4 regions of the Erwinia papayae genome follow, and region 4 is predicted to be linked to each of the others. Evidence: predicted binding sites of a transcription regulator. Region 4 holds the regulator's gene; each other region holds the start of a gene.

Region 1 (7,821 bases), on a different contig from region 4:
GGGGTGATGCCGGAGCAATCCCTGTAAAGGTTTAGTATTTTATAATATTCAGGCGATGTCTGTTGGCCTGTTGCCCATTTAACTACCGAAATCCGGGCCGGTCTGGCTGCGCTGTCAGGTCTTCCCTGTCGAATCGTGACTCCTTCAACGCCGCTTTGACACGTCTGAGATTGTCGCGGAATGTTGCACCGCGCCGTAGCGTGAAGCCGGTGGCAAGTACATCAATTATCGTAAGCTGTGCCAGTCGTGACACCACAGGCATATAAATATCAGTGTCTTCCGGCACATCAACATGTAACGCCAGCGTGGCAACACGTGCCAGTAATGAGTCTGGCGAGGTTATCGCCAGCACCGTTGCTCTGTTTTCCCGCGCAAGTTGTGCCAGTTCGACTAAATTTTTAGTGCGTCCGGTATAGGAAATAAGCACGATTACATCGTCTTCCGTACTGTTGATGCAGTGCATCCGCTGCATCACAATATCATCGGAACAGATGACAGGCACATTGAAGCGAAAAAATTTATTCATCGCATCCTGTGCCACCACGGCAGACGCGCCGAGGCCGAAAAAGGCAATTTTTTGAGACCGGGTCAGCAGGTCCACCGCGCGAGTGATGGCGACAGGATCCAGATTGTGGCGAACCCTGTCCAGACCTGCCATCGCCGATTCAAATATCTTGCCGGACCAGGTCTCCACGCTGTCGTTTTCGTCAATTACGCGGCTGACCCAGGGCGTGCCCGTCGTGGCAAGACTTTGCGCCAGCTGTAACTTAAAGTCCGGAAAGCCCCGGGTCTGTAAACGGTGACAGAAACGGTTGACGGTGGGTTCACTGACCCCAGCCTGGCGGGCCAGCAGGGCGATACTGAGATGGATTATCGTTTCGGGTGCGGCAACAATGGCGTCAGCCACTTTGCGCTCGGATTTGCTCAGATTTTCCAGCTGAGACTGAATTCTTTCCAGCATAGTCATAACGGTGTCCGCTGATACATTCTGGCGATTTCAACCAAAGGAGAAATCGATGTCATTTTGTAGAGAATATACAAGCGCGCTAAGGGCGGGGGCAGAGGACGGGTGCGCTTTGTCACGTTTTTTTGCCAGAATTTGAACTCTGTCCGGTTTTACCCGCGCAGGCCAGTCGACAAAAAACGATCAATGATCGCGCAATAAAAGAGCTGTTGACCGCCGTTAAAATTTGCACAATCTGGTTTCTCTGTGCGGCAGGCGTGCAGGTCGGTTTACGCGGAGCGAACAAAAGCAGTACATTGTACTGAAAGAAAATTACAATAAGAGCCTGAGTGTTACGGATTTAGCAGGTCAGGCTTATCCTGCAACGAGGAGAATATAATGGCGGTTACACAAACGGCCCAGGCATGCGATCTGGTCATTTTCGGTGCTAAAGGCGATCTTGCTCGCCGGAAACTGTTGCCATCCCTGTATCAGTTGGAAAAAGCCGGTCAGATTCATGAAGAGTCACGCATTATTGGCGTGGGAAGGGCGGACTGGGATAAAGCAGCCTGGACCAAGGTGGTGCGGGAAGCACTGGAAACCTTTATGAAGGAGAAGATTGATGAGGCACTCTGGGACAAACTGAGCAGCCGACTCGACTTCTGTAACCTGGACGTTAACGACACCAGCCATTTTACCAAACTGGGTAAAATGCTGGACCAGAAAAAACGCGTGACCATTAACTATTTTGCCATGCCGCCCGGCACGTTTGGTGCTATCTGCAAAGGTCTGGGCACTGCCAAACTTAATGCACAGCCAGCCCGTGTGGTGATGGAAAAGCCGTTGGGTACTTCACTGGAAACCTCCCAGGAAATTAACGATCAGGTCGGTGAATTTTTTGAAGAAAACCAGGTATTCCGCATTGACCATTATCTGGGTAAAGAGACGGTACTGAACCTGCTGGCACTGCGTTTTGCCAATTCGCTGTTTGCCTCAAACTGGGATAACCGCACCATCGACCACGTGCAGATCACCGTGGCAGAAGAAGTGGGTATCGAAGGACGCTGGGGATATTTTGATAAAGCGGGTCAGATGCGTGACATGATCCAGAACCATCTGTTACAGGTGCTGACCATGATTGCCATGTCACCACCCGCCGATCTTTCTGCCGACCGTATCCGTGATGAAAAGGTAAAAGTGCTGCGTTCGCTGCGTCGTATTGACCACACTAACGTGCGTGATAAAACCGTGCGTGGCCAGTATACCGCGGGCTTTGTGCAGGGTAAGAAAGTACCGGGTTACCTGGAAGAAGAAGACGCCAATAAAACCAGCAATACGGAAACCTTTGTCTCTATCCGCGTGGATATTGACGACTGGCGCTGGGCAGGCGTGCCTTTCTATCTGCGTACCGGTAAACGACTGCCAACCAAGTGTTCCGAAGTGGTGGTCTATTTCAAAAATCCAGCGCTCAACCTGTTCAAAGAATCCTGGCAGGAACTGCCACAGAACAAGCTGACCATCCGTTTACAGCCGGATGAAGGGGTTGAGATCCAGATCCTTAACAAGGTTCCCGGACTGGACCACAAACACAATCTGCAAACCACCAAGCTGGATCTGAGCTTCTCAGAAACCTTTAACCAGTCGCATCTGGCGGATGCCTACGAGCGTCTGTTACTGGAAACCATGCGCGGCATCCAGGCGTTGTTTGTTCGCCGTGATGAGGTGGAAGAAGCGTGGAAGTGGGTCGATTCAATCATGGAAGCCTGGGCGGCAGATAAAGAAGCGCCCAAGCCTTACCAGGCCGGCACCTGGGGACCGGTTGCCTCGGTGGCGATGATCACCCGTGATGGCCGTTCCTGGAATGAATTTGAGTAATTTCACGGTACGATAAGACCCGCTCCGGCGGGTTTTTTTATTGCTGAAAGATGATGCCCTGCGCCGACGTTAAAAAATAAACCGCTGTTTCAAAAAAAGTTCAATCACATGGACGTACCGGGCAACTGTCCTGTATGGTAGTGAACAACATCACTATCCAGACGCGTTGCGCGTCGCTTTAGCCAGTCACTCACACGGCTGGCAAGACAGGAGAAGCAGGTCGATGAGTAACTGGAAAATAAGTGCAGAACAGATCCTGACGACCGGCCCGGTTGTGCCGGTGATTGTGGTTAACAAGCTGGAACATGCGGTGCCAATGGCGAAGGCACTGGTGGCGGGCGGCGTGAAAGTGCTGGAAGTGACGCTGCGTACCGCCTGTGCGATGGAGGCGATAAAAGCGATGGTCAACGAGGTGCCGGAAGCTATCGTCGGCGCGGGCACGGTGCTGAATGCGGAGCAGTTAAAAGCAGTCACTGATGCAGGCGTGCAGTTTGCCATCAGTCCGGGTCTGACCGAACCGCTGCTGAAAGCTGCCGTAGCAGGTTCCGTGCCGTTGATCCCGGGCATCAGTACGGTTTCAGAGCTGATGACCGGGATGGATTACGGGCTGCGTGAGTTTAAGTTTTTCCCGGCGGAAGCCAACGGTGGCGTGAAGGCGTTGCAGGCAATTGGCGGACCCTTCCCGCAGGTACGCTTCTGTCCAACCGGCGGGATTTCACCGGCTAATTACCGTGATTATCTGGCCCTGAAAAGCGTGCTTTGTATTGGCGGCTCGTGGCTGGTGCCCGCCGATGCGCTGGAAGCCGGCGATTATGAACGCATTACCCGACTGGCGAAAGAAGCCGTTGCCGGTGCGGCTTAACGCTTCCGGACCAGCCGGTAAAGCGAGAAAGGATGGCAAACGCCATCCTTTCTTTATTGGCGGGACGAGGAAAAGAGCAGTGCGCCAGACCTTTATGCTTCTCAGCCGCTGACTTTGACGCCCGCTGCGCAGTTGATGGCACGTTGTACCGCATCAGCAATATCTTCACCGCTTGCCAGCGCAACCCCCATCCGCCGCTTACCGTGAATTTCAGGCTTGCCGAACAGACGCAGTTGCAGACCTGCCCCAAGCACGTCTGCCAGCTGTGCAAACTGCACGTTGTCGCTATCCAGTTCAGGCAGGATCACCGCAGTAGCCGCCGGACCATACTGGCGAACAGCGCCCACTGGCAGGCCGAGGAAGGCCCGGACATGCAGTGCGAACTCTGACAGGTCCTGCGAAATCAGCGTGACCATCCCGGTATCGTGTGGACGTGGAGAAACCTCGCTGAACACCACTTCATCACCACAGACAAACAGCTCAACGCCAAACAGGCCCTGACCACCCAGCGCGGTAACCACTTTTGCGGCGATCTCTTCAGCGCGTTGCAGGGCGAGGGCGCTCATCTGTTGGGGTTGCCATGATTCGCGGTAATCACCCTCTTCCTGACGGTGACCAATGGGGGCGCAGAAATGGATACCATCAACCGCGCTGACAGTCAGCAGAGTTATCTCAAAATCAAATTTCACCACACCTTCAACAATCACTTTCCCGGCCCCGGCGCGTCCACCCTGCTGGGCGTACTCCCAGGCTGCCTTCAGTTGTGAGGCTTCACGAATAAAACTTTGTCCTTTACCGGACGAGCTCATGACCGGCTTAACGATGCACGGGAAGCCAATTGCCTGTACGGCCTGATGAAAAGCCTGCTCATCATCGGCAAAGCGGTAATCTGAGGTGGGCAGGGAGAGCTCTTCAGCGGCCAGGCGACGAATGCCTTCGCGGTTCATGGTCAGACGGGCGGCACGCGCGGTCGGCACCACCTTTTGCCCCTGTTTTTCCAACTCAATCAGCATATCTGTCGCGATGGCTTCGATTTCTGGCACAATAAAATCAGGACGTTCTGACGCCACCAGGGCTTGCAGTGCTTCGCCATCCAGCATGTTGATGACATGGCTGCGATGCGCCACATGCATGGCGGGTGCGTCGGCATAGCGATCGACGGCAATGACTTCCACGCCCAGGCGCTGGCATTCCAGCGCGACTTCTTTGCCAAGTTCACCCGCTCCTAACAGCATTACACGCGTGGCGGCGGGGCGCAGCGCAGTACCAAGAGTTGTCATAATGTCTACCTGATTGGAAGGAAAAAAACGCGCGCAGTATAAACGAAAACGATTGCGCATACATCCGCTTTACGGGCTTGAGAAGGAAAATCATCGCTGTTATACTGTATGAAAATACAGTTAAATAAGGTGGGAACAATGGCTGTTGAAATAAAATATGTTGTGGTCAGAAAAGGTGAGGAAAAAATGACTTTCGCCAGTAAAAAAGAAGCCGATGCCTACGACAAAATGCTGGATATGGCGGAAGTCTTCTCCGACTGGCTTGGTGTGGCCCCGCTGACGATTGACGAAGAGCAGCGCGAAATACTCGGGCTGTTCCTCGCAGAGAATAAAGATGCCCTTGCACATATTCTGCGCACCAGCAAACAACCTGAGCGTGCAAATGTGAGCATGGAAGGTAACGACCTGAACCCGGCCGGGGAGCCCGATGCCGGGCAGGAAAGCGACACTCTGGCAGACGCCACGGATGAAGCAGAACCGAAGAACAAACTGAAAGCGATCGGTGCAGGCAAACCCTCCCGCGCCAGTAAGGTAGCCTGAGGTCAGCAAACGAAATCCGTCCGTTGCTGTGGTCCTCTCATCCGGGGCCTGCGGCTTTGGTGACCAGCAGTGTGCCGGGAGTCTGGCGTTGTGCTCCACGTCCTGCGTGCTGTTACCGTATTTTATGGGGTCACCACAGGAGTGTCGGCGACCAGTTTGTCCGATGAAGCGGGTTAACCTGTCGAACCGGCTCCGGAGCGTCGCCGGATTGGGCGACGTTATCCATTTCAGCACAGCGGCAGATTTATTCAGATGCCACAACATCGCTTCAGGGCAGACATGGCTTCTTTCGCCACGTCATGAGCTGCACGCTGATGCAGCTGGTCGTTAAAGACTTCCAGGCCAAGAGGCCCGTTGTATCCACCCTCTGCCAGATAATCCAGCAGGGTGTTCAGCGGGAAACACCCCTCGCCGGGTAACAGGCGCTTATGACGTGCGATGTCGACCAGCGCGTGCTCAGCGGGCAGGGCGGCGAGGTCGGACAGCTGTACCAGAAAGATTTTATCCATCGGGATCCCTGCCAGGTCTGCTACCGTGCGCCGACGGGCAAAGATGTGGAAAGCATCGACCACCAGACCAAGATTCGGCTTATCGATGCGCTGCACCAGCTGCCATGCTGCCGCAGTATTGTTAATGTGTGTACTCCATGCCATAGCTTCAAAGGCCACACTCAGTCCCCGCCTGCCTGCTTCATCAACCAGCCAGCGGATATCCTCCTCTTCGCGCCCGGCAAGACAATCATCAGCGGTTGATGCTGGCGTCAGCAGCGTGGTTGCACCGAGAGCCACTGCCGTATCCAGCATCACCAAAGCTTCATCACACTTTCGCTGACGAACGGCGTCCGGTGCGCCATCGAAATCCAGCAGCACCTGATAATCGGTAAATGCCAGATTTTTAGGCTGACCAGGTCAATAATCCCCGGCACGCCGCCGCCCGCTTTCTCCACATCCTGCCGCCAGAGTTCAATCTGACTGAAGCCCGCCTGCGCTGCGGCCTCAATTTTTTCTTCCGGTGTTCCCCCTAAAATAACCGTGTTGATAAACAGGGGATTATGAGCAAATCGCATGATTTTCCTCAGCCGATATCCGGCGATTAAGTGTCGAATCAGTTCTGCCGTCAAAACCTGAGATGCCGCTGTCTTCCCTGCGCTAATGCCAGGCGTAATAATTATCATGCTAATTATAGTGTTGTTCCTTTGTTAGCGAAGTGTAGCTGGTTGTTTTCGGGGCTTTGCCAGACTTGACGGTTCTTGACGTAACGCCCTCTATGCTGAACGTTTTCTGTCACTGAAAGGAAAGACGATGGCTGACTGGCTGAAACAAATTCAAAATGTGCTGGGCAATGGCAAGCAGGGAAAAAGTGGTGGCGAGGGATTAGGCAAGATGCTGGCACCGGGCGCGCTGGGTGGTCTGGCAGGCCTGCTGATAGCGAGTAAATCTTCGCGCAAACTGCTGACGAAATACGGGAAAAATGCGCTGATCATCGGCGGCAGCGCGGCAGCGGGGGCGGTGCTGTGGAATAAATATAAGCAGCGTATCGCTGAAACTCACCGCGACCAGCCGCAGTTTGGTCAGCAGTTCTCGCCACCAGACCGTCGTGCGGAGCGTCTGGTGCAGGCGCTGGTGTTTGCGGCGAAAAGCGATGGTCATATTGACAACAATGAGCGACAGGCGATCGACCAGCATATTCAGCAGGCCGGGCTGGGCGCAGAGGGTGAGCGAATGATCCAGCAGGCCATTGATATGCCCCTGGATCCACAAAAGCTGGCGAAGGACATCAGTAATGAGGAGGAAGCGCTGGAGGTCTATTTCCTCAGTAATCTGGTGATTGACGTGGACCATTTCATGGAGCGCAGCTACCTTCAGGCTCTCGCAGACGAACTGAAAATACCCGAGGATGTTCGCGAGAGTATTGCCAGTGATATTCAGGCTGAGAAGCAAAAATTATCTGCCTGATCACCCGCCGGGGGCATTTTTGTCCCCAACCTGTTGTTTTGTCACTGACTGCTTCAGGCTCCCGCCTGACAATCAGCGCGGTAAATGCCACACTAAGCAGACATGACTGACTGAGTGGATGTCCGATAATGCTGAAACCCCCAATCGCCAGAAAAATTCCTGTTGAAATGACCCTGCACGGTGAGACGCGCATCGATAACTATTACTGGCTGCGTGATGACCAGCGTCAGCAGCAGGATGTTGTTGACTATCTTGAAGCTGAAAATGAGTACGGCAGCGCGATTATGGCACCGCACCAGGCGTTACGGCAGGAGGTGCTGAAGGAAATTATTCAACGTATTCCGCCACGTGAGTTTTCCGTGCCTT
Region 2 (7,821 bases), on a different contig from region 4:
GTGTTGCAATGGATCTCTCGCCATATTAATCCGGCACTTGAAAACCAGATGAAACAAACCATTCGCGCCCGGCGTAAACGCCATTTTAATGCGGAGCACCAGCACACGCGAAAGAAGTCAATCGATCTGGAGTATCTGGTGTGGCAGCGCCTGGCTGGGCTGGCTCAACGTCGTAACAGCACCTTATCGGAAACCATAGTGCAGTTGATAGAAGATGCTGAATATAAAGAAAAATATGCCAGTCAGATGGATTCTCTTAAACAGGATTTGAAAGCCATTCTTGGCAAACCCGACCAGCCCGGCTGAAAAAATCACTGCTGATGCAAAAATTGCCTGGCAAACAAGCGACCAGAGAATTTATAACAGGAAACACAGGGAACAGGGCTGTGCTGAGAAATGGGTATAGATACTTCAGGTGAGAATATGAGGAGTCAATTTTTCGGCAAGGTGTAACAGGGGAAAAAGTATATAACTGTTTCAGGTAAATCCGTAACAGATACAGGCACAGAGGATATGTTACTACTTGAGCAAATAACATTCTCTGTGCCTGTATTTTTTACCGCTCATTATCGGGCTATCCACAATATCTGAGCGGCACTATATCAAAGCGATCAACCCTGAGGCTGAGTTACCACGTCTTTGATACCTTTAACCTGGATTTCTACACGACGATCCGGTGCCAGGCAATCGATCAGGGCGTTACGGCCTTTCACGCTGTCACAGGTATTGCCGGTAACTGGGTTAGATTTACCCATGCCACGCGCAGAGATCTTGTTAGAAGGGATACCTTTAGAAACGAGATAGTCAACAACGGACTGAGCACGTTTTTCAGACAGCTTCTGGTTGTACTGCTCTGAACCAATACGGTCAGTGTAGCCCAGAACAACTACGGAACCATCTTTAGGATCCAGAGAGCTCAGCTGGGTGTACAGCTGGTCCAGAGCCTGCTGGCCTTCTGGTTTCAGAGTCGCCTTGTTGAAGGTGAACAGAACGTCAGAACGCAGGGTGAAACGTTTGGTTTCAACAACAGGTGCTGGAGCAGGGGCTGGTGCTGGTGCCGGAGCAACAACATCATCCTGACCAAAGCGGTAAGATACGCCAAGGCTCAGCATACCATTGTCAGGGCGAGTACCCACGGTGTTAGCATCACCGATGTTGTTAACCCACTGGTAATCCAGACGGGTTGCCCAGTTTTTGGTCAGAGCATATTCAACACCAACGGCTGCCAGTGGAGAAACACCGGTGTCGTGGTCGCTGATGCGAGTACCATTGTTATTCTGAGTAGAATCAGCACGCCATACCATGCCGCCCAGACGGGTATACACGTCCAGATCGTCCATGATTGGGTAGCTCAGCTTAGCAGCCAGCTGAATACCTTGTGCCTTGAAAGCGCCGTTTACGTTGTTGCCTTTGTAAGGCATACGTCCCAGCCAGTCATAACCCAGTTCGAAGCCGAGATACTGGTTAGCCTGATAGCCACCGAATGCACCCGCGCCAAGCTGGCTTTCGTGAGTTGGACCGTCATTGTTTACATAGCCATTACCATAGTAGCCAGTGTCGTGATACTGAGACCAGCCCAGTTTTGCACCAGTGTACCAGGTGTTATCTTTTGGGGCGGCCTGCGCTACGGTAGCGAAGCCAGCCAGTGCCACTGCAATTGCGATAGCTGTCTTTTTCATTTTTGCGCCTCGTTATCATCCAAATAGGCAATGAGCTTTCATTAGCTCTTTGATTAATCCTTCGCCGGGTTAAGACGCTCGATTATGTCTCATCCAAAAAAGGAAGATTATTGAGCACCCTAGCGACGTAAAGTCTACAACGTACTAGCAAACTTACAAGCATGATGTGACATACGTCTGTAAAAAAACAGAGAATCGTACACATTTTTACACATTTGCCAGAGAGGAATAACTGTAAAAGAAGCAGCAAAAAAACAGCTAACTCATTGTCACATCAAGTCATAACATAATCAGAGGCTTATCCCGGATGGATCGCGAATCTGGTCTAAGAATCTTCTTATTTTTACTTAATGATACAAACCAGACTGAATTTTAAGTCCATTCAGTGGTCCTTTGTGAGCAATTTTTCCTTGATCCGGACGCATGATCAGCCCAAGAGCCTGACCGCAGGTGGCTGCTTTCTGAAGTCTGGCCTGCTCATCTGCTGTGATTTCCTCTGGCAACCAGCCTAAAACCACACTGTAATTACCTGTCTGCAAGGCTTTGATCATGGCCTCAACGGTGGTAACAGGTAGTTGCATAACTTTGTTCAGTGGCAGGCCAGATTGTGTGAGCCAGCTACGGCTCAGCTTTTGTCCGGGCGTCAGCCAAAGTTGCCACCGTGACTCAGTACCTAACTGCTGCAATAGGGGTACCAGAAGTAATTGGGCAATGCCCAACTCATTTTCACTGTAGACCAGTTCACTGATTAAACCCGTAGATTTAACTGATTGAGGGGTAGAACACGGGCGTGCTGCACGATAGCTGTTATTAGAATACTGATATTTCAGGAAATGTGTTTGCATAATGGCGTAGCTCGCATATCACTGTATGAATGTACAGTATAGGTATGATGAGCAAAGATCAATCTTATTTTTTCAAAACGCATCGCAAAATCGGAATGTAAGCGGATGGAACAGCAATTATTAATTGAACCTGTAACCGCTATTGCATACTTTTTCCCCAGAAAGTATCTGTACAGACACAAAGTAAGGAAAAAATACTATGGAAGACACTAAGAGTATGATTGCGATTACAAAAGACAAACTTGCACAACTGGGAGACATTGCCTGCCGCAGCCAGTTTGGTGGTTTTAGTCTTTCTGTGGACCGTGTCGTTTTTGCCGTGGTTGCAGATGGGGAGCTGTATCTTCGTGCATGTGAGCAGGTCAGACCTTATATCACAGAGAGGAAGATGAAATCCCTGACGTTGAATAAAAGAGGAATTCCTGTCTCCCTTGAGTATTACCGGGTAGATGAGCCATTGTGGAAGGAACCACAGCAGCTATTAGCTTTATCAAAGCTTTGTTTACAAGGTGCAATACAGCAACGGGCATGGAACCAGCAGAACCGTCGGTTAAAAGATCTGCCCAATCTTACTATGCGTCTTGAGGTACTGTTACGTCATGTTGGCATCAGCACAGTCAAAATGCTCAAGGAGCAGGGGTCCAGGCGGTGTTGGCTAAAATTGCATGCGCATAATCAAAATCTGGGGATCAACGTCCTCTTTGCCCTGGAGGGCGCCATCCTGGGGCGGCATCATCAGGCATTGCCCCAGGCGATTAAAGCTGAGCTTCGACACTGGTACTGTGAAACGCTGCGCCTGAAGCGCTACGCTGAAAAACTTAAATCTACCCGTTGATAATCTGCTTCTTTAACTGCGAAATTTCCGGAAGCAGTGCAACCAGTAAGCCTGTTTGTTGCAGAACCAGCGACTCTTTTGTTTCCGGCCTGGCTTCCATTGCCTTAATACGCAGCGACAGATTGCTCAGCAGTCGCTGCGCTTTTGCTTCATCCTGCGTTTCCATCTGTAATACATCATCAACATAGCAGACTGCATCATCCAATAGTTGCAGCATTAAAGAATCGGTGAGTTTTTCCCGGTGTGCCCCCAGTGCTGAAACATAACTCAGAAAAGAATGGTTAAGGCACAGGAATCGGAAGGCATTTTCACGAAGTGATGCACTGACATTTTTTTCAGCTGAAATATTTGAGACGACGGAAGCCAGTTCAGCATCGCTGTTGTGAGCATCACGTCGGGCAATCCGGTAATCCAGACGATTATCTTTACCCTGATGGTATTGCACAAGAATCGCATCAAGATAGCGACAATGGGTATGCAAAGTCTGCCTGATAATCGAAGAGAGACGGCGGAAACGCCAGTCTGGCCAGATAAACGCTACGGCCAGCCACGCAATGCCACAGCCAATAAGCGTATCGATAATCCGGGGCAGTGCAACCTCAAAACCTTCACCCAGCAAATTAAAACAGCATAAAACCAGCAGCGTGATAAACAGGGTTGCGTTGGCATATCGTGACTGACGAAAGGCAAAAAACAGCACTCCACTAATTACAATCAGGATGAGTTGCCCCTCTACGGAAGGTATCAGCCACAGCAGGGGTAAACCGACGACAATACCGGCCAGAGTGCCGATAATACGCAGAGCCAGTCGACGTTTGGTCGCATTATAATTTGGCTGACAGACAAACAAGCTGGTCAGAAGGATCCAGTAGCCATGCTCCATTCCGGTCAGTTTAATAAAAGCATATCCACTACACAGCAGCAGCGACATGCGCACCGCATGGCGAAAAAGGGCTGAGTCAGGTGTAAGATGTCGGCTGATTCTCAACCTGATATCCTGCCAGCCGGTCAACCCCTCGCTTGAAAGTGCCTGATCGTGGTTGTTGTAATCCTGAACTGCATCCTGTTCTGATTCGACAGTCGCCAGCTGTGCGTCGATGGCTTTAAGGTTATGTAACAGAAATGTCATTGCCTGCACATCGCTGTTGGTCGGATGAGATGTGCTCAGACGCCGCAGCGCCGCATGCAGATGCATAAAACTGCGCTCAAAACGGACATCATGCTGATATCTTTCACGCATCAGGATGCAGTTTGCCAACTGTTGACAGGCTTTACCCTGAAGTGAGAGGAGCCGTTGAAAACGAAACAGAATATCGCTGTAACGATATTCACGGCGTAATGCATGGTACTGAGCATGAGAAGAACTGGCGCGTTCGTGAATATCCTGAGCGACAAAATAGTAGTGCAGTGTACGCCGTGTTCCTCGTTGTCCCCGATCGCCGCGTAAGCGCGACTGAATGGAAATTTTTGTCTGATTAAGGACAGAGACTAACTGACTGTTAGTCATAGCAACATCAATCAAAGACTTATCATCATGTTCTTCGATATCAGGATCAAAAAGGCCTGCCTTTGCCTCCAGATAAACAGCTAAACCTTCAAAGCATCGGGCGATATTTTCCTGTAATGGGCGAATGGGAAAAATCAGGTGTCCGGTCAGCGTCAGGAGATTATACCAGACGGCACCGCACAGCAGCAGTGACGGCTGAAGATACCACTGTGGAAACAGACCGACGCCCAGCAGTGTATAGATGGCAATGAGCAAAGCGCCAAAAGCAATAGTGGCGTAGCGTTGTCCCAGCGCCCCAAGCAGGATGAAACTCCAGGTTGACAGCGCCAGTCCAATGGTGAACAGCCAGGGATACGGTGACAGCAGTTCAACAGAGAGGGATGCAGCACAAAAACAGATCAGTGTAATCAGTAAATTGCGCAGCCGGCCACTCAGTCGGTCATCCAGGTCGGTCAGTGCAGCAGCAACCACACCTAATGTTAACGGAATGGTCCAGCTAATTTGTCCCAGCCACCACGGCAGGCCCACACTTCCTGACAAGGCAATGAGGATGCGCAGGTTATACAGCAGTGTGCTGTTACAGGCATAGCGTCTCAGGTGTGGCGTTAACATTAAGCGCATTGATGCCTCAGTTGAAACGACGGCGGGCGTTGGCCTCACGGGCGGCTCTGGCAACCTCAACGCTGACGACGCGGCGACCCACAGGCCACAGGGCAATGACGGCAATTTTAAAGTTCGCGATGCCCGTCGGAATGCCGATCAGAGTGATGCACTGCGTTATACCCGCCATGATATGCATCAGGCACAACCACCAACCAAAAAAGATGAACCACAAAATATTCAACAAAGTTCCTCCGGAGTTCATCAGCACATTTCTTTTTTCGGGATTAAGCTCATCAACATGTACCGCTTCATTGCCGTAAGGCAAGAGGGACAGTTTGGTAATTTCCCAGCAGGAGCGGGTTAATGGCAAAGTGAAAATGAAAATGATGCTGATTAGCGTCGCAATCAGCCAGCAAAAGGTGGTGAGAAAACCGCCCAGAATAAAATTCAAAATATTCAAAACTGCACGCATTGGTACTGTTCCTTATGTCTGCTACATATAACGCAATTCAATTGCTTGATTGTACCGCGTTTTAAGGCTGGAGCGGTACAGTGCCAGCCGTTAAACTGTTGCCAACATACGATAACCACACCTGAGAAAGATTATGGAACTGAAAGCGACGTCGCTGGGTAAGCATCTGGCACAACATCCCTATAATCGGGTGAGGTTATTGTCAGCGGGTATCGAGGTCAGTGGTGAAAAACATGAGTATCTGATTCCTTTTAATCAACTTCTGGCTATCAGATGTAAACGTGGTCTGGTGTGGGGAGAGCTTGAATTTACGCTGCCTGATGAAAAAGTCGTGCGGCTGCATGGAACGGAATGGCAGGAAACGCAACGTTTTTTTCATTATCTGAATCAGTCGTGGCAGAGCTGGAGTAAGGAGATGAGTAACATTTCAGCTCAGGTTCTTAATGACGCAGTGACCAGGATCAAACATCTTGAGCAACAGGATAAATGGTTAAAACGTAGCGATATCGCTGAATGGGATCAGGCTGTGTTGCAGGCCTTTGCTTCCCTTCCTCTGCCAGTGGCAAGGTTGCCGGAGTTCACTAACTGTCGTGATGCGTATCAGTTTCTTCAGCAATGGCTGGAAAACGGCGATGGACGTCGGAAAGAACGTAACACGCAGTGGTCGGAGAAAATGCTGCAACAGTATGCAGACTATTTTAATACCGTTGAAACATCCCCGCTCAATACGTCCCAGGCCAGGGCGGTAATCAACGGTGAAGAGGCCGTGCTGGTGTTGGCGGGGGCTGGAAGTGGAAAGACATCGGTGCTGGTCGCTCGTGTCGGCTGGTTATTGACGCGCAGGCAGGCAACACCGGACCAGATCCTGTTGCTGGCGTTTGGTCGTAAAGCAGCGGAAGAGATGAACGACCGCATCACCGCTCGTCTGGATACGGAAGGTATTCAGGCGCGAACCTTCCATTCACTTGCACTTCATATCATCCAGCAGGGCAGCACAAAGTCACCGAAGATTAGCAAACTGGAGACGGACAGTAAGTTGCGACAGCAACTGCTGATTGATATCTGGCGTCAGCAATGCAGTGAAAAAAAGGCGCATGCCAATGGCTGGCGGCAGTGGCTGGAAGGTGATCTTGACTGGCAGCCGGGCGAGGATTTCTGGAATGATGAGCGGTTGGCGAAACGACTGGTGAGTCGTCTGGAGCAATGGCTTGGGCTGATGCGAATGCACGGTGGTGCCCAGGCGGCAATGATTGAGTCAGCACCTGAAGACATGCGTGAGCAGTTTGCCAAACGGGTGAAGTTGATGGCACCGATTATGAAAGCCTGGAAACGTGAACTTAAAGAAGAGGGGGCGGTGGATTTTTCAGGGCTGATTCATCAGGCGATCAATATTCTCGATAAAGGCCGTTTTATTACCCCGTGGAAACATATTCTGGTGGATGAATTTCAGGATATTTCACCACAACGAGCTGCACTGCTGGCTGCGCTCAGAAGGCAGAATAAACAAACTTCACTGTTTGCCGTAGGAGATGACTGGCAGGCTATATACCGTTTTAGCGGTGCGGAAATGACGCTAACCACTGCTTTTCACCATCACTTTGGCGAGGGTGAAAGTTGTATTCTTGATACCACCTACCGCTTTAATGATCGCATTGGCGAGATTGCCAGTAATTTTATCCAGAGCAACCCGTATCAGTTAAAAAAACCGCTGAACAGCGTGAGTAAAGGAAATAAAAAGTCTGTCTTGCTGTTACCTGAGGCGCAGCTGGAAGCATTGCTGGATAAACTGAGCGGTTATGTCACGCCGGATGAACGGATATTAGTGCTCACCCGATACCATTACCTGCGTCCACATTTGCTGGAAAAAGCGGTCACCCGAT
Region 3 (7,821 bases), 1.8 Mb from region 4:
CCTCACAGACTGCCGGAACATTGGTGGTCGCAGCTTAAGTGCGACTGTAGCCACCCGAAGGCGCTCATCACAGGCTACAAGAGCATTGGTGGTCGCCAGTGCGACAGTACAACAATTTGATAGTACCAACAGGGAAATACGACGTCAAATGGATGTAGACATCGTTGTTTGGGTGATTAATATGTAGTTTTCTCCGATAAAAGTGGTTGATATGGATATTTTAAAACAACGCCTTATGATTCTGATTTTCGGATTATCTAACTTTTTATTCTTTTATTTATTATTAACCTCCATTGATCTAAATATATTCTTAATGACTAGGCTTAATTTCTCAATATTACATTTGCAGATAACTAAGCCTCTGATGATGCTTTTAATTTTTTTATCCATAACTCACTTATTAAATAACACCTCACTTTACCAAGGATTAACCTGGGGGAAACCTAACAAGCAGTCATTTGTTTTTTTCTTGCTCATAATTATTGCTTACGCTGCTTCATACTACCTTACGCCGAAAGAACCCTTCGTTACAGAATTTACTAAAGGTTTGTCACATGAAATGGCAGCTGTAAAAATCGCAGCCACAATTATTATTTTCCCTCTACTGGAGGAACTGGTTTTCAGAGGAATTATCCTGAGTTCTTTTTTAAACGCCCTTGGTGAAAAGGCGGGCTATATCATCGGTGGGCTGACTGTTTCTGTTTTGTTTGCAGTTATACACACACAGTATTCATTGCCCACCAAAATCCAAATGTTTGCACTTTCATTAATTTTCTGTGGAGCAAGATATCAAAGCAGAGGGCTTCTTTTACCAATTCTACTGCATGCTTTTTGTATCGCGCTTGGCCTATATATTGAGTTAAAATAAACCAACTAAAAAAGGTAGTTGTCATTAACACATAATGATAACTACCTATTCCCGATAAAATATCACTCACCTATAGCCACGGAATGAATTTCCTTCATCAACTTCTGTACGCCAGATCCCGATAGCCTTTCTGCAGATGCCGATGAATATGTTATATAGAGTTTACTCCCATTCCCGTTTTTTTCAATTTCCACATCTAAATGATCGTTATCATTCCAGTCAGAGCCCATTTTATAATAGCTACCAGGTATTGCCTCCCAAACTGGATGTGCATTATCTTCAGCGGCCGCTTTCCATGCCCCGTCATTAGAGCTATTCCGTAAACTATCCAGCTCCTGACTTGACATAAACTTGTAATGTCTTTTTATTCTGGCAGCAGCAGTATCTACATCAACAGCCACAGTATAATTTTTAGACTTGGATTCTTTTTTTAATGACTGAGGTAAATGCATTGGTGTCGTAACATCAGTTGATGGGTTAGAATTTCCCCTCAAAGAGTTCATTATACCTGAAGCACCATCACTTATTTTCTTATTTGTATCTGCTATTTCCTGCATGCTACAGGCTGTGACAAGAGCAGGAATTATTAAAATGGCGGTAAGACTTCTCACGATCCGTATCCTCCAAACATATTTAATAAAAAAGCGGTCAATGAAAAGTACGCTTGACTTATTCACCATGTAACAGACTGTAAACCCTGCCGTATAGAGTTTGTAATGTCAATGGTGCGGTTTCGAGCAAATATAAAAAAGATGATTACCTTACTCTGACAATATCATCCAATCTGGTTGTAAAAGCGGGCGAAAGTCTTTCTCTTCGCATCTTCCAGCCTGTGGCATCACTTTTAATGCCCTGCCCTGCAAACCAGACTGAACCCTTACCAGAGCTGTTAATGCTGTCTATGAGTGTCATTAATTCATCGCTATTACGATGAGGCTGAAGGTCATCAAACAGGGTAAGTTGAGATACTGCCGCGCTGCGAAAATCGGTGAGAATTACACCTGCGCGTTGATAACGATGCCCCGGGATGAATATTGTTTCAAGAGCTCTTACAGCTGCCTTGATGATATCCCGTGAATCCCGGGCCGGAACAGCAAGCTCCGTTACAGCCTGATTTTATAGAACGACTCATTCTCTGCAAAGGGACTGGTACTGATGAACACCGCTACTCGTTTACAAAACTGGTGCTCTGCGCGTAACTTTTCCGCTGCACGTTCGGCATGAGCGCAGACGGCCTGATGGATGCTGAATTCATCTGTAGGTTTTTCTCCAAAGGAGCGGGAGCATATGATTTGCTCCTTTGGAGCTGTAAACTCTTCAAGGCCCAGGCAGGGCGTGCCGTTGAGTTCTCTTACTGTTCGTTCAACAACCACTGAAAATTGCTTACGAATAAATGAAGGAGACAGCTCAGACAGCTGGAGTGCATTGTTAATCCCCATCAACTGCAATTTTTTACCGAGCCGCCGTCCGATACCCCAGACCTCCTCAACTGGTACTAAAGCCATTAACTTACGCTGACGCTGTCTGTCACTGAGATCTACCACACCTCGCGTTGCGGGCCAGCGCTTACTTGCATATTGAGCCAGTTTGGCGAGCGTTTTTGTAGGGCCTATTCCCACTCCCACAGTCAGATGTGTTCTTCGCTTAATCTGATCACGTATCTGGTGGCCAAACACCTCAAGCGATAACAGATTACGCATACCCGTAAGATCACAAAAAGCTTCGTCGATACTGTAAATTTCCACTCGCGGAGTCAGTAACTGCAAAATAGTCATCACTCTGTCTGACATATCAGCATATAAGCTGTAATTACTTGAAAATGCTACAACCCCCTTTCTCTCAGCCTCACGACCAACCTTGAACCAGGGATCGCCCATTTTTAACCCAAGTGATTTTGCTGCTGAGGAGCGGGCTATTATGCAGCCATCGTTATTAGAGAGCACCACCACAGGTTTGCCACGGAGATCGGGTCTGAAAACTGTCTCGCAGGAAGCGTAAAATGAGTTAACATCGACCAGGGCGAACACTGTTAAGCGTCCTTGAACTTGAATGAATGCACAAGATGGCGTACCACACCGAAGACAACTGTTTCGATGTCATCAGTCAGGGGTATTGCTGAATATGCGGGATTAGCTGGCACCAGGGCTGGAGAAGGCAACAACTGCAGTCGTTTACAGGTAAATTCTCCATTTACAGCTGCAATGACAATATCACCGTGCCTGGCCTCACGAATACATTCAACTATTAATAAATCTCCATCTCTGATACCGGCGTTACGCATCGAGTCCCCTTCTGCTCGCACCAAGTAAGTACTTTCTGGATAGCGGATACAAAGGTCATCCAGGGAAAGACGCTTTTCGACATAATCCTGAGCGGGAGAAGGGAAACCACATGAAACCCCATCGCCAAACAACGGAACGCATGCCAGTGATGGATTGCTACCTGTAAGTCTGGCGATCGCCGCCATCATCAAAACCGGTGTGTTGGCTGAATTTTTCTGCGAAGTTTTATCCCAACACATCGTCTGTTCTAAAGGAATCGGCATGGTTCGCCCCTCAAATTATACTGTATATAAAAACAGTATAATGATGCATTTTTAGTGATGACAAGTCGTAACGCATCGGAAAAAATTAACCTGATGATTTTTAGAGAATTTATTAGGTAGCTCTGGGTACTGAAGCAGTAATTAGTAATTGCTCAAAAAATCCGCTATAGTCGCACAATAATTCTCTAACTCAGGACAGGAGCCTAAAATGCATCTGAACCAAGAGGAACGAGCCAGCCGCCGAGGCGAACGTATTGCGTTTTATTGGAAGTTCCTAAAAAGAAACTTCTTCCATTTGAATCATAAGTTTGTCTCATGGGCCACTAACCATAATATGCCCGGCTGGGTTGGAAATATCCCGGCGGTTTTATTATTTTCTCTAGTTATTTTAGCGTTTATATTATGCGGAATGCTTATCGCAGGCTCGGCACTACTTTTGGGAGGGCTAGTTTTTGTTGGCTCAGCTCTCTTATCTAGTTCATCAACAGCTAAGGATATGGATGAAAACAATCCCATATCCGGTCAAAAGCCAACTATGGAATACAGGACTCATGGAGATGCAGGTTCAGGATGGTATGCTTCTGGTATAAAACTTGAAGACGACGACTAAAGCATCAGTCGCCGTCTTATCTCTTATTTTCCTACTTTATTAACAACCAAATTTGCGCCCGCTTCGCCTAACTTCCCTCCTGAGTTTTTGCTTTCAGCCGTACCGCTTACAAAAGCATTGCTTAACGATTGAGCGATATTGACTCCTGCCCATGATAAAGCGCCTAGCCAAACAGCAGGCAGTACGATAAACATCGCTCCCATCACCAGATTCATAATGAGGTCATCTGAGCTGTTCTGCAGTCCCGCCATATTAAAGCGGCTGTGTGTATCTGAACTGTACAACGCTGTCAGGAGCCAGCTGTCGAGCCAGCGCGCCAGTTCCCACCAGAACGTCAGGAAGTTCAGAGCGAATATTACAAAAGTCAGCGTAATAACGGTCTTGAACTCGTAAGCAGCAAACGCCAGGATCAGCGGCAGCATGACATATATTGCCATCAGCAGGATAGCCTGCACCATTGGCAGCGCCTGTCGCATCGCATCGAACGCCGGGAACGCCGCCAGACTGCCGAGAGATGTCCCGCCAATAGCCGCCACGCGTGCCGCTGCATTATCCAGGGTAAAATCGGCGTTGCCGCCATAGCCGGCATACACGTGACCATTCTGTGAGACCGTCAGGCTTTCCGGGCTGACCAGACGACGGATGACGGCTTCCTGATAGTCACTGTCGTTAAAGCCTGACATTTTCATTGCGGCTGAGATACGCAGCCACATATCGGGGTCGGCCTGGTCCTTCACCCGTGCTTTCAGTCCGGTGTCCGCACTGCTCCACCACTCGCTGCAGGTGGGATAGCCTCCTCTTCCGGTATTGGGCCGGCCGCTGTCCCGGCTGTCGGTCCACGGGAACGCAGCCCGGGGCAGTTTGGACTGCAACGAAGGATAATACCGGCTCAGAAATGTACTGCTGCCAATCCATTCGATATCACGCAGCGTGGTTTTGTCCTTTGTCTGGCCCTGATCCTGTTGCTTCCACAGATACAACGCGACCGAATAGCAGTCGTTGGTGAAGTCCTGCAGCTCCTGCGCCAGCGCTTTGTTGTCGATACGCGTATGCTGCACTTCAAAGCGGATCTGACGCATGTCAGGGCGGCAGGGAATGGTCGCCACGGCCGCCTGGGTGACCCCTTTTGAGAGTTTATGAATCAGCACCCACCATACCGGTGCTGCAGCCGTCTGGTCGTTGAGACTGGTGACCACGCCGGCATAGCCGCTTTCATCCGGCGCTTTGGGCGTCCACACACCACAGCTCTTTGCCCGGGTTGTGTCGTACTGCATCGTACTGAGGCTGACATTAATCAGCGGTACGCAGCAGGCGATCATCACCAGGAAGCCGGCATACAGCGCGTTCTCGATACGGGGCAGCGACAGCATCCCCTTGTTGCCTTCATCCTCCCCCTCTTCACGGACCCTGAGCCAGATACCCACCACCTTAAACGCCAGCGGCAGGACAAAAAGGCCGGTGCTCAGCAGGACATTCCACAGACCGTTATTGATCACCCAGCCGAGCAGCGTGAGAAAATACTCAAGATAACTGTTTGTCGTCATCGTCAGACTCCCGGACCGGTAAACATCGCGTACTCACACAACGCGATAAAAAGCACACTGACCACACTGATGCGCAGCAGCGGCCGCCGATATGCCTCCCGGAAGCCCGGCGCATGCCGGATTTTCCAGAGGCCCCAGGCAACCAGCGCATACAGCGCCAGTCGCCACATCAGCCAGCCGTAACGCGTCGACTGCATCCAGCTCCGGAATGCAGCAGCTTCAGTCGGATGTTTCATGGCGGTGTCAGCCATCATCAGTGAGACCACCATGAACAGCGCCATGCAGGCGAGGAAGATGCCGGCACGGGTAAGGACTTTCCTGACAGTCGTTTTATTACGCATCCTTATTCCCTCATTCAGCCGACTGCGGCGCTGCCATCTGGTTGAAGCGACTGTCGGTATTGTCATCAGACTGGGTCTGCGGGTTGGTTTCGACGCGCTGGTTCTCCCTGTCGATAATGGTCAGCACCGAATTACGTGACAGTTCACGCTTCATCTCCATCTCGTTTTTCAGCGCCGCAATTTCCCGATCCAGCGCCTCAATACGCTGGCCGGCGGTATCAATGGCCTTTGGCTGGGCAGCGGCATTCGGCTCCGACATACCGGTGACCATCATGCGACGCATCAGCAGCGCCGTTTCCACCGTGTCAGACATGGCCAGTTCGCCTGCAAGGCGGGCGGTCAGGGCAGCATTATCCGGATCACGCTGCAGGGCTTTTATCACGCCGGCCGTCACCGGCAGCCCGCCTGTTTTCAGCTTCGCCAGATTCGCGGCCGTCGGCTTTTCCGTACCGTTGACGAGCCTGACCAGCTGCTCAGCGTTGGCTTTGGTTGCCTCCTCCAGCAGTGGGGCAAAGCCGGTGCCGGCAACGGTCGTACCGGGCTGGTCATCCGCATCACCGCTGGTACATTCGCTCGCGTTGGCACAGGTGCGCATCGAGCGATCGCCCAGCACCTTCACGGTCATGGCCGCCGCCTCTTCCGCGCTGCCGAATTTAGAGCATGCGCCACCGTTACAGCTGCTTTCGCCGACAGTCGAATCAGAGGTGACAGGTAAACCGTTCATCATGTTGTAGCCGGCAGCAACAAGGTCATGGGTGACACGGATGGCGGGCTGCCCCGCCCCCCCACGTTTCTGACCACCAATCCAGTTGTTGCCCGACGTGCCGGTGACTTTCCGCCCCGCCTCATCTGCACGAACCGCATCAGTATCTCCGCTGTTCACAACAGACTTGTATTCATCCATCATGGCCTGCTGCGTCCAGTTACTGCTGTCGCTGAAGTCCATCATCTTTTTCGCCATGTTCTGGCAGTTGAGTTGCGCCTTGTCGAATGACACATTGGCCTGAAGCACGCCGTTGGTGAGCATGTCATACAGACCGGGGTTGGCCCGCTGAATGACCATCGCCGGCAGACTGGCCACCGCGCCGGTGGCCCCCTGAATCACGTCGCCCATCAGGTTTTTAAAGCCGGATGTGACGCCGTTGAGCTGGTTGCCGACGGTGGTTTTCAGATCAAAATTGCCGCACATCAGGTCACTGCTCCAGCCGGTATTCAGCCCCAGCTTCTGCATATTGCCGCGCGTGGCCGGCTGGGAAATGACCGAGCCGCCGCCAAGGGTGTAGAACAGTTTGTCCGACACCGCACCATCGACGGACTTGCCGTAACCGATGGCGCTGTTGTTCACCTGCGGCAGGGACATGCCGAGGATGGTATTGTCATCATCGGCCGCGTGCGCGGCCGGGAGGACAGTCAGCAGGGAGCCGGTCAGCAGCAGGCTTACGCGAACGGCTGAAAATGAAGGTGATTTTTTCACGGTTTTCCTCATCAGATATCAGTGCTGCCCAGAAATTTCTGCCCGCGCTTTTTGCAGCAGCTGTAGGGCTGCCAGAGCGCAAAGGCTTCATTGTTATCGCTCGCTGCGGTATAGCCCCCGTCCGGGAAGACGGCACATGACTGTGTCATATGGGGGGCCAGCCGCTGCCATTTGTGATTGCGTGTGCCGGTGTTTTCCGTGACCTCGCCCGGTGGCCAGTACCCGTCATGGCGGTTGCCTTTGAGCACCTGATAAACATGGGGCTGCCCGACGCGGGTGATAATGTCTGCCACACGCTGCGCCACCACGGCAGAGGCTTTGTCATCATCGGTCTGGCTGATAAACCCGGAGCGGGGATAGATGTTGCCCCACATATTGGCTGCTGCCTGACTGCCGATTTCCCGCTGGCCAGGCACAAGCGCTTCCGGATACAGGGACT
Region 4 (7,821 bases):
CACCCTGGACTTCACGGCCCGGCGCCCGGCCAAACATCACCGAAACAGGCACCATTTGCACGTCAAGACGCGGGTTACTGCGGTGTAAATCCAGATAATCGTGAAACAGCTTCACCGATTCAAGATTTGGTACAAAGTAGGGGAATACGCGGGGACCATCATGAATAAATACGTGGCGTGGCAGTACCGTACCATCGATTTCCAGAGGTTCCAGCGGGTCGGGGAGTTCCTGCTTGCGGCACTGCTCGCGCAGGGCCAGTAGATCGGCCTTTGAATCGTATGGCAGCACATACATAATAGGACGTGAGGTGTCCAGCCCCAGTTCAGCAATCGGCTCAGCAGGGATTGCTTTACTCTTTACCAGAAATTTAACCGGTAAATTCAGTATGTTATAATAAAACTTACGCCAACCTGACATAGACAATATGAAGCCTCTTGTTAGCAAAACGCCGCAAGCATACCAGAAAGCGCCATTGAGATCTTTGGTGTTACAAAATGTGCTATCTCCAGTTAATGACGTCATTATCACATAAAGGTTTTACCCCTATGGCAAACCGTGTCAGCGGATTGACCCGCATCATAAAAGCAGCAGGCTACTCATGGAAAGGTCTTCGCGCCGCATGGCAGAACGAGGCTGCTTTTCGTCAGGAGGCCGTAGTGGCTGTCGTGGCGGTTATCGTTGCCTGCTGGCTGAACGTCGACGCCGTCACGCGTGTTTTACTGATAGGCTCTGTCGTGCTGGTGATGATCGTTGAGATGATCAACAGCGCGATTGAAGCCGTGGTGGATCGGACGGGCAGCAACTTCCATCTGCTATCTGGCCGGGCCAAGGATATGGGCTCCGCCGCAGTGTTGCTGGCTATCATGCTGGCGATTTTCGTCTGGGTCACCTTGTTAGTCAGCTATTTTCGTTAGCGCTCGCATAATCTGACAAATGACTGTTTTTTGCCTGAATTTTGGTTTCCAACGCGCAAATACCTGTATATAATCACAGTCGACTGTATAAACAACCAGGGGGCGGGATGAAAGCATTAACGGCAAGGCAGCAACAGGTTTATGACCTGATACGTGATCACATTAACCAGACCGGCATGCCACCCACGCGGGCAGAAATTGCCACCCGGCTTGGTTTCCGCTCCCCCAATGCGGCGGAAGAACACCTCAAGGCTCTGGCGCGTAAAGGCGTGATTGAAATTGTCTCCGGAGCCTCACGGGGAATCCGTTTGATGATGGAAGAAGAAGAAGGTCTGCCACTGATAGGCCGTGTGGCCGCCGGTGAGCCGCTGTTAGCCGAACAGCATATTGAAGGGCACTATCAGGTTGATCCTGGCCTGTTTAAACCGGGGGCGGATTTTCTCCTGCGTGTCAGCGGTATGTCGATGAAAGATATCGGTATTATGGATGGCGATCTGCTGGCGGTACATAAAACGCAGGATGTGCGTAACGGCCAGGTTGTGGTGGCACGGATTGACGATGAAGTTACCGTCAAGCGTCTGAAAAAACAGGGCAACGTGGTCCATCTTTTGCCGGAAAATAACGAATTCCAACCGATTGTTGTCGATCTTAATAAGCAAAGCCTGTCCATCGAAGGTCTGGCAGTGGGCGTCATCCGTAACGGCAACTGGTTGTAATGCCTCGCGCAACAATAATCATGCAGCTTGACTGGTCACCGTTCCGTCTGGAGTGAGGGCTGAATGGTGAATCCGTTACGCAGTGGGCGATGATGCGATTATTCAGCTCCTCTGATAAGCACCTCTGGCGGCTGGCATTGCCGATGATCCTTTCCAATGTCAGCGTGCCGCTGCTGGGTCTGGTTGATACCGCTGTGACAGGCCACCTTGATAATTCCAGCTATCTTGGCGGTGTGGCCGTCGGCACCACCATTACCAGCTTTCTGTTTATGTTGTTTCTTTTTCTGCGGATGAGTACCACCGGACTGACAGCTCAGGCGTTTGGCGCGAGAGATAAAACTGTGCTGGCTCGTGCGCTGATTCAGCCGCTACTTATCGCGCTGATGGCCGGAACCATCCTGATCCTGTTCAAATCACCGCTTAATCATCTTGCCCTGACGGTTATCGGTGGCGACCCTGCGGTATTGCATCAGGCCGTGCAGTTCCTGAATATTCGCTGGCTGAGCGCCCCTGCCACCCTCGCCAACCTGGTGCTGTTGGGCTGGCTGCTGGGCGTACAGTATGCCCGTGCTCCGGTTATCCTGCTGGTGGTGGGAAACCTGGTCAATATCGTACTGGATGTGTGGCTGGTTATCGGCCTGAAGTGGGGGGTGCAGGGGGCTGCTATGGCAACCGTGATTGCTGAATACTGCTCACTGATAATCGGGTTATACATGGCAGGGCGGGTGATCCGGTTACGTGGCATCACACTGGCTATGTTACTGACAGCATGGCAGGGCGATCTGTCACGGCTACTGCGGCTGAATCGTGACATTATGCTGCGCTCGCTGATGCTTCAACTGTGTTTTCTGTCAATGACCATTCTTGGGGCACGCCTCGGTAGTGAGGTGGTGGCGGTCAACGCCGTACTGCTGATGTTCCTGACCTTTACCGCCTATGCACTGGACGGATTTGCTTACGCCGTCGAGGCCTGTTCGGGTGAGGCATATGGTGCCCGCGACGGCAAGGATCTGCTGCGTGTATGGCATGCAGCCTGCCGTCAGGCAGGACTGGTGGCGCTATTTTTTTCGCTGATATATGCCATTGCCGGCCCGCATATTGTGGCTTTACTGACTTCAATTGCTGAATTGCGGCAGCAGGCAGATGCTTACCTGTTCTGGCAAATATTAATGCCTGTTTGCGGTGTCTGGTGCTATCTGCTTGATGGCATGTTTATTGGGGCAACACGAGCCAGAGAGATGCGTAACGGTATGGTGGTGGCAGCGGCTGGCTTCGGTCTGACGCTGTTTAGTGTACCGCTGCTGGGAAATCATGGTCTGTGGCTGGCGGTAACGGTTTTCCTGCTTTTACGTGGTCTGACGTTATGGCTAATCTGGCGACGACACTGGCAGAACAGCAGCTGGTTTGCCTGATGACATATCTTGTTACCCTATGCGGCACTGATGCAAGTCTTTTATTTTCATGATTTTTTCCCCAATTTATTTTTCAGGTTATTCCTCCGGAAGTTTTGCGCAGGAAGTTTGCCAGATTCCAGCTAGAATTAACCATAAGTTCAGCATTTTTGTAGCGTTTCATTTTGTTGTTAAGCGTTTTGCTGGGACGATATCACTAAATCCGTTAAGATCTGATTGAAGGAATAATGCCATGAATAAAGATGAAGCCAGCGGTAACTGGAAACAGATTAAAGGTAAAGTGAAAGAGAAATGGGGCAAGCTGACTGACGACGATATGACGGTTGTGGAAGGTAAACGCGATCAGCTTGTGGGAAAAATTCAGGAACGCTATGGCTATGCGAAAGACCAGGCAGAGAAAGAGGTTAGCGACTGGGAAAGCCATAATAACCACCGCTTCTGAAATAGTCTGACTCTCTCATCAACGGCACAGGGAAGGTGCCGCCCTCATCGTTCCGCTCCGTCCCCACCCACTCCAGCTGGTTATTATTACCAGTATGAAAGCTACTGACGTCCACGCTTGCGGCTGGTTACCGTATGATCATGCTGACACACATCCTGATGGGTGCAGGCTTCCACCTCCACGCATTCCCGACACAACCCATGCGCCTCGATAACACTGTTGGTCAGAATAAATCCTGAAGGCAGGGCCAGCGACTTGAGGATTTTTTCGACACCATCGGCATGTTGCTCCGCCACGGCACCACAGCGATCGCAAATCAACATGGCAGAGGTGTGGGATGGCTGCTCAAAATGATGGCAAACCACATAGCTGTTAGTGGATTCAACCCGATGCACAAATCCCTGCTCCAGAAGAAAATCCAACGCACGATAGACGGTGGGCGGTTTTGCCTGCGGTTCACTGGCGCGGAGCAAATCGAGCAGGTCATAAGCGCTAATCGCCCCCTGATGCTGGCACATCAGACGCAGTACCTCCAGGCGTTGAGGAGTGAGCCTGACATTGCGTTGCTGGCAGAGTGTCTCTGCCTGCGCCAGGATTTTTTCAGCACTACTGATGTTCATGGTTTTCCCCCAGGCCAGATCGGAATGTTATGTTATCACGCCCACTGTGAAACACCGAATGCCCGCCATCGGGCCATCTTAAGCCACCTGATTAAAACTAACCCTCCGATTAAACAACAGAAATGCAGGGTATTTGCGTTATGTGTTGATGGTGAAATTTTGTTAATGTGTCGGCGCGGGTAATTCAGTGCCATATGATTTCTGTAAAACGTTGCTAATGTAATTTGCAGCCTGAGACCATCCTGACTACCTTTTGTTAATTATCTGAGGCGATTACCTGCGTGGCAGGCTTTGTTGTTATGGCTGACTCGCCTCTCTGTTAACAGATAAATAAAACAACAATAAGCAGATAAACCACTGCATTCTTACTTAATTCACAGCAATGAATTGCTGCCTTTGTGTTCAAAATACAGGCAGTCTCCTGTGCAGGCCTCCGCTGAGCACTTATTCCTTCTCTGGACGGGTTTAAAGTAAAATGGCAAAAAAATACAGTACGTTAAGCAGGTCTGTTCGTCCTGTTGTCTGGCCGGTTCTCTTTTTTGCTCCCCTCAGTGCGCTGGCTGCGGGCAATTATTACGATGCGCGTAATGATGCCATGGGCGGCACGGGTGTGGCCTCTTCAACATATGGTACTGCGGTGCTGGCGAACCCGGCGCTGATGACCAAAGCGAAACCTGAAGATGATGTCAGCATTATTTTTCCTGCGGTAGGTGCTCAGCTAACGGATAAGAATAATCTGATTGATAAAGTCGATAATCTGACTGACAGCGTTAATCATTACGAGGACGTTTATGATAACCTGGCATCCACGCCGTTTACTTTAGCTGGTTTAAACGCATTGTCTGCAAATCTGGCCACTGTCCGCGCAGCAGCGGGCGATCTGGCCAGCCAGTTGCGGGCTATCAAGGGGTCTAAGGCAAGCGCCACGGCGGGTGCCGCATTTGCTGTCACCATCCCTAATGATACGCTGTCAGCGGCTTTTGTTGCCAAAGCCTATGGCACGGCAAATGTCGCGACTGATGTGACGCAGAGCGATATTGACTATTTGCAGGCCGTGGCTGACGGGGGCGCAATACCTACCTCCAACCCGAAGGATACGTTAACTTCTTCTGCCACGGGGCTTGGCGCGATTGTTTATGATTATGGTATCGCTCTGGCGCATGAGTTTGAGATTGCCGGACATCCGGTCTCCTTCGGCGTCACACCTAAATTACAAAAGGTTTATCTGTATAACTACAATGCCTCTGTTTACGACTACGACAAATCAGACTTCACCAATGGCAACTATAAAAACAGTGACTCCGGTTTTAACCTTGATGCCGGAATGGCGACCGACCTGGGAGATTACTGGACGCTGGGTGTCAGCGCCCAAAATCTGATCTCGCGTGATATCGAGACCAAAGAGGTCAATGGCTTCAAGGATACTTACCAGATTAATCCGGTGGTCACGCCGGGTATCTCTTTCCATACCGAGCGTTTCACCGCAGCGTTAGATGTGGATGCCACGCCAACAAAAGGCTTTAAAACTGTCGGTGACAGTCAGTATGCCGGAATTGGTGCGGAATACCGTCTGCTCAGCTGGCTGCAATTGCGTGCCGGTTATCGGGCAGATATGAAATCTAATCAGACGAATGTGGCTACGGCTGGCTTTGGTATATCACCCTTTAACAAGGTACATCTGGATCTTGCTGGTATGGAGGGTGATGACAGGACATGGGGCGCGGTTGCCCAGATGACATTTACCTTCTGAACAATGGGGGCGCGTTTCGCCCCCACTATTAAAGAGATCCTGACGCTCAACGAGTGAGCAGCATATTTCCATCAGTTGAAACTACGTAAGAGTTTTTTTTGAGCAGGATAATAAATTTATCGCTGCCGAAAAAATACCTTAAGGAAAAAACTCGTAGAGCATTTTTTCCTTGCCTGAGGTAAATACCAGAAAGTCACTTTCTTTAAATTTATTTTCTTTAATTAATTTTAATTTCAGAGGCTCAAACCGTTGATCATCTGAGAAAAAAAGTGCACTTATATAATCTGAGTCGACTATGTTATCTTTCTCGGAAAGGAAAATAACCTCCCTATAGCAGTTTTCATCTTTAATTCCCAGTTTTTCTCTCAACATGCATTCAGTAAGTAAATCAGTGCGCGTTATATTCTCTTTGTTAATGGCATTGAGATTATCCAATCCTTCCTGATAATGTTTTGCAGCAATAAGATTATTTATATACATATTCTTAATAATACTGCTGTCGGGATTTTTAATGGTTAGTATTCTGAACTCTTCGAGAATTTTGTCTTTGTCTTATTTCTCTGCCATCACCAGACTCATTGTAAGCCTGGAGGCCTTCCGAATAATTTCTTTTTCGTGTAAATTTTTATCTGCAATCAGCTCAGGGTAAGGAAAAGCGTATGTTCTTATACAGAAAAAAAGAGCGATAACAGTTAATAAGTTTGCTGTCTTTTTCATAATGGTTTAATTAAATTTGTGTAATAAAATGGTTTGAGTTAATGCTGATGGGAGCGGCACTATTGTTCCGATTTATCCCGTATCGAAAATGTATCCCGCCTGAACTTTTACAGAGGGAATGACATTTTTTTACGAGGTATAATAAAAACAGCATTCCCAATGAGTGTTTTATTATGACTAAGGAGAAATGATTTTCCTGTTGCATCAAATATGTATTCTTTATTGTCAATGTTATTTCTTACTTTACACCAGGGTACAACTTTTCCTGAACCGTATGCTCTGGCCGCATTACATATCAGCGATGCCGACAGGTTTAATTTTTTTCCTTCTTTTACATCATCCTCTTTTATATTGAGAAGCAAGATAAAAGAGGCATGTAAAGAGCCGACGCCTTCCTGACGTAAATCTGCGAGCCGGGTAAAGCGAAATGATTGAATTGGCATTTGTATCCCTTACACCCTGTTTTTCCATTAAGAGGTTATCGTGAGCAGTATTTATTCAGATGTCAAACTGAGCGCTACTGCCCAAGGCACCCCCTGCCATACCCGCACCCGATCACGCCCTTTTAACCTTTATCAGCCTAGCTTGCTTACTGAAGGTCCGGCAGTGAACAGGTTTGCCGCTGAATTTAACACTGATGATGCAGCACTGGCGCATCGTCCCATCCGCGTTTACAGGCTTTATTGTGTTATAGTCAGCCGTAATTCAGACAGTTCCGGCATTCCGGGACACCCTGTTGCAGCTGTTTTCTGTCGTGTCATAGAAAGCAGGAACAGAAGAATATCAAAAACATGCACGATACTATGACCAATACTGAATGCCAGAAAACCCACGCTACAGCTCATAAAACAGATAATGAGTGTCCCGGACGCTTCAGCGTCGCCCCGATGCTCGATGGGGCATACTACAAATAAAAATCAATAAGTTATATTTTTTAGGGGTGCTATTGGGGTGCCGGGCAGCTAAACTTATTGCATCCTTTTAAGTTCTTGCTTTGCCTCTTTCCTCTTTATATCAATGAAATCTGCCAGATCACTGACGTGAACCATGCGTGGGGATTTTTGGCTATCACCTATGCGGAAAGTTGGAAGTGGCAAATCACCGCATCCGGCCTTTTTATCTGCTGTCGCAGGTTTCATTCCAAGATAGCGCTCAGCCACAACTGCAAGCGGAATGGTTGATGTTTCGAATTCGGCCATGAGAAGAAAGATTGTATTCATTCGTTTTACCCTAAGTTTCACCGCTGCAA

What was found. The regulator LexA, encoded in region 4, represses DNA repair genes until DNA is damaged. The targets are predictions, from matches to a motif close to TNCTGTATGTACATACAGNA.
Region 1: the regulator LexA is predicted to act here: its motif matches at 5,063-5,082, upstream of AC3RPL_RS07995 (YebG family protein).
Region 2: the regulator LexA is predicted to act here: its motif matches at 2,544-2,563, upstream of sulA (SOS-induced cell division inhibitor SulA).
Region 3: the regulator LexA is predicted to act here: its motif matches at 3,432-3,451, upstream of umuD (translesion error-prone DNA polymerase V autoproteolytic subunit).

Annotation. Positions count from the first base shown of each region.
Region 1 is NZ_JBZCHT010000009.1:687,909-695,729, forward strand. It holds gene AC3RPL_RS07975 (MurR/RpiR family transcriptional regulator) at 83-967, opposite strand; gene zwf (glucose-6-phosphate dehydrogenase) at 1,343-2,818, shown strand; gene AC3RPL_RS07985 (bifunctional 4-hydroxy-2-oxoglutarate aldolase/2-dehydro-3-deoxy-phosphogluconate aldolase) at 3,042-3,680, shown strand; gene purT (formate-dependent phosphoribosylglycinamide formyltransferase) at 3,782-4,960, opposite strand; gene AC3RPL_RS07995 (YebG family protein) at 5,099-5,500, shown strand; partial or broken gene AC3RPL_RS08000 (sugar phosphate isomerase/epimerase family protein) at 5,749-6,566, opposite strand; gene AC3RPL_RS08005 (tellurite resistance TerB family protein) at 6,802-7,455, shown strand; gene AC3RPL_RS08010 (S9 family peptidase) at 7,587-7,821, shown strand, end outside.
Region 2 is NZ_JBZCHT010000009.1:1,554,377-1,562,197, reverse strand. It holds gene matP (macrodomain Ter protein MatP) at 1-306, shown strand, start outside; gene ompA (porin OmpA) at 612-1,679, opposite strand; gene sulA (SOS-induced cell division inhibitor SulA) at 2,027-2,524, opposite strand; gene AC3RPL_RS12245 (TfoX/Sxy family DNA transformation protein) at 2,724-3,359, shown strand; gene yccS (YccS family putative transporter) at 3,349-5,487, opposite strand; gene AC3RPL_RS12235 (YccF domain-containing protein) at 5,495-5,941, opposite strand; gene helD (DNA helicase IV) at 6,075-7,821, shown strand, end outside.
Region 3 is NZ_JBZCHT010000013.1:1,808,700-1,816,520, reverse strand. It holds gene AC3RPL_RS24640 (CPBP family intramembrane glutamic endopeptidase) at 212-868, shown strand; gene AC3RPL_RS24635 (hypothetical protein) at 931-1,479, opposite strand; partial or broken gene umuC (translesion error-prone DNA polymerase V subunit UmuC) at 1,625-2,895, opposite strand; gene umuD (translesion error-prone DNA polymerase V autoproteolytic subunit) at 2,898-3,335, opposite strand; gene AC3RPL_RS24620 (hypothetical protein) at 3,622-4,023, shown strand; gene AC3RPL_RS24615 (conjugal transfer protein TraG N-terminal domain-containing protein) at 4,047-5,567, opposite strand; gene AC3RPL_RS24610 (hypothetical protein) at 5,570-5,908, opposite strand; gene AC3RPL_RS24605 (integrating conjugative element protein) at 5,919-7,394, opposite strand; gene AC3RPL_RS24600 (TIGR03756 family integrating conjugative element protein) at 7,394-7,821, opposite strand, start outside.
Region 4 is NZ_JBZCHT010000013.1:17,309-25,129, reverse strand. It holds gene plsB (glycerol-3-phosphate 1-O-acyltransferase PlsB) at 1-418, opposite strand, end outside; gene AC3RPL_RS16275 (diacylglycerol kinase) at 547-915, shown strand; gene lexA (transcriptional repressor LexA) at 1,023-1,631, shown strand; gene dinF (MATE family efflux transporter DinF) at 1,724-3,043, shown strand; gene AC3RPL_RS16260 (CsbD family protein) at 3,276-3,485, shown strand; gene zur (zinc uptake transcriptional repressor Zur) at 3,587-4,105, opposite strand; gene AC3RPL_RS16250 (conjugal transfer protein TraF) at 4,581-5,855, shown strand; gene AC3RPL_RS16245 (hypothetical protein) at 5,994-6,335, opposite strand; gene AC3RPL_RS16240 (hypothetical protein) at 6,680-7,015, opposite strand; gene AC3RPL_RS16235 (pyocin activator PrtN family protein) at 7,541-7,792, opposite strand.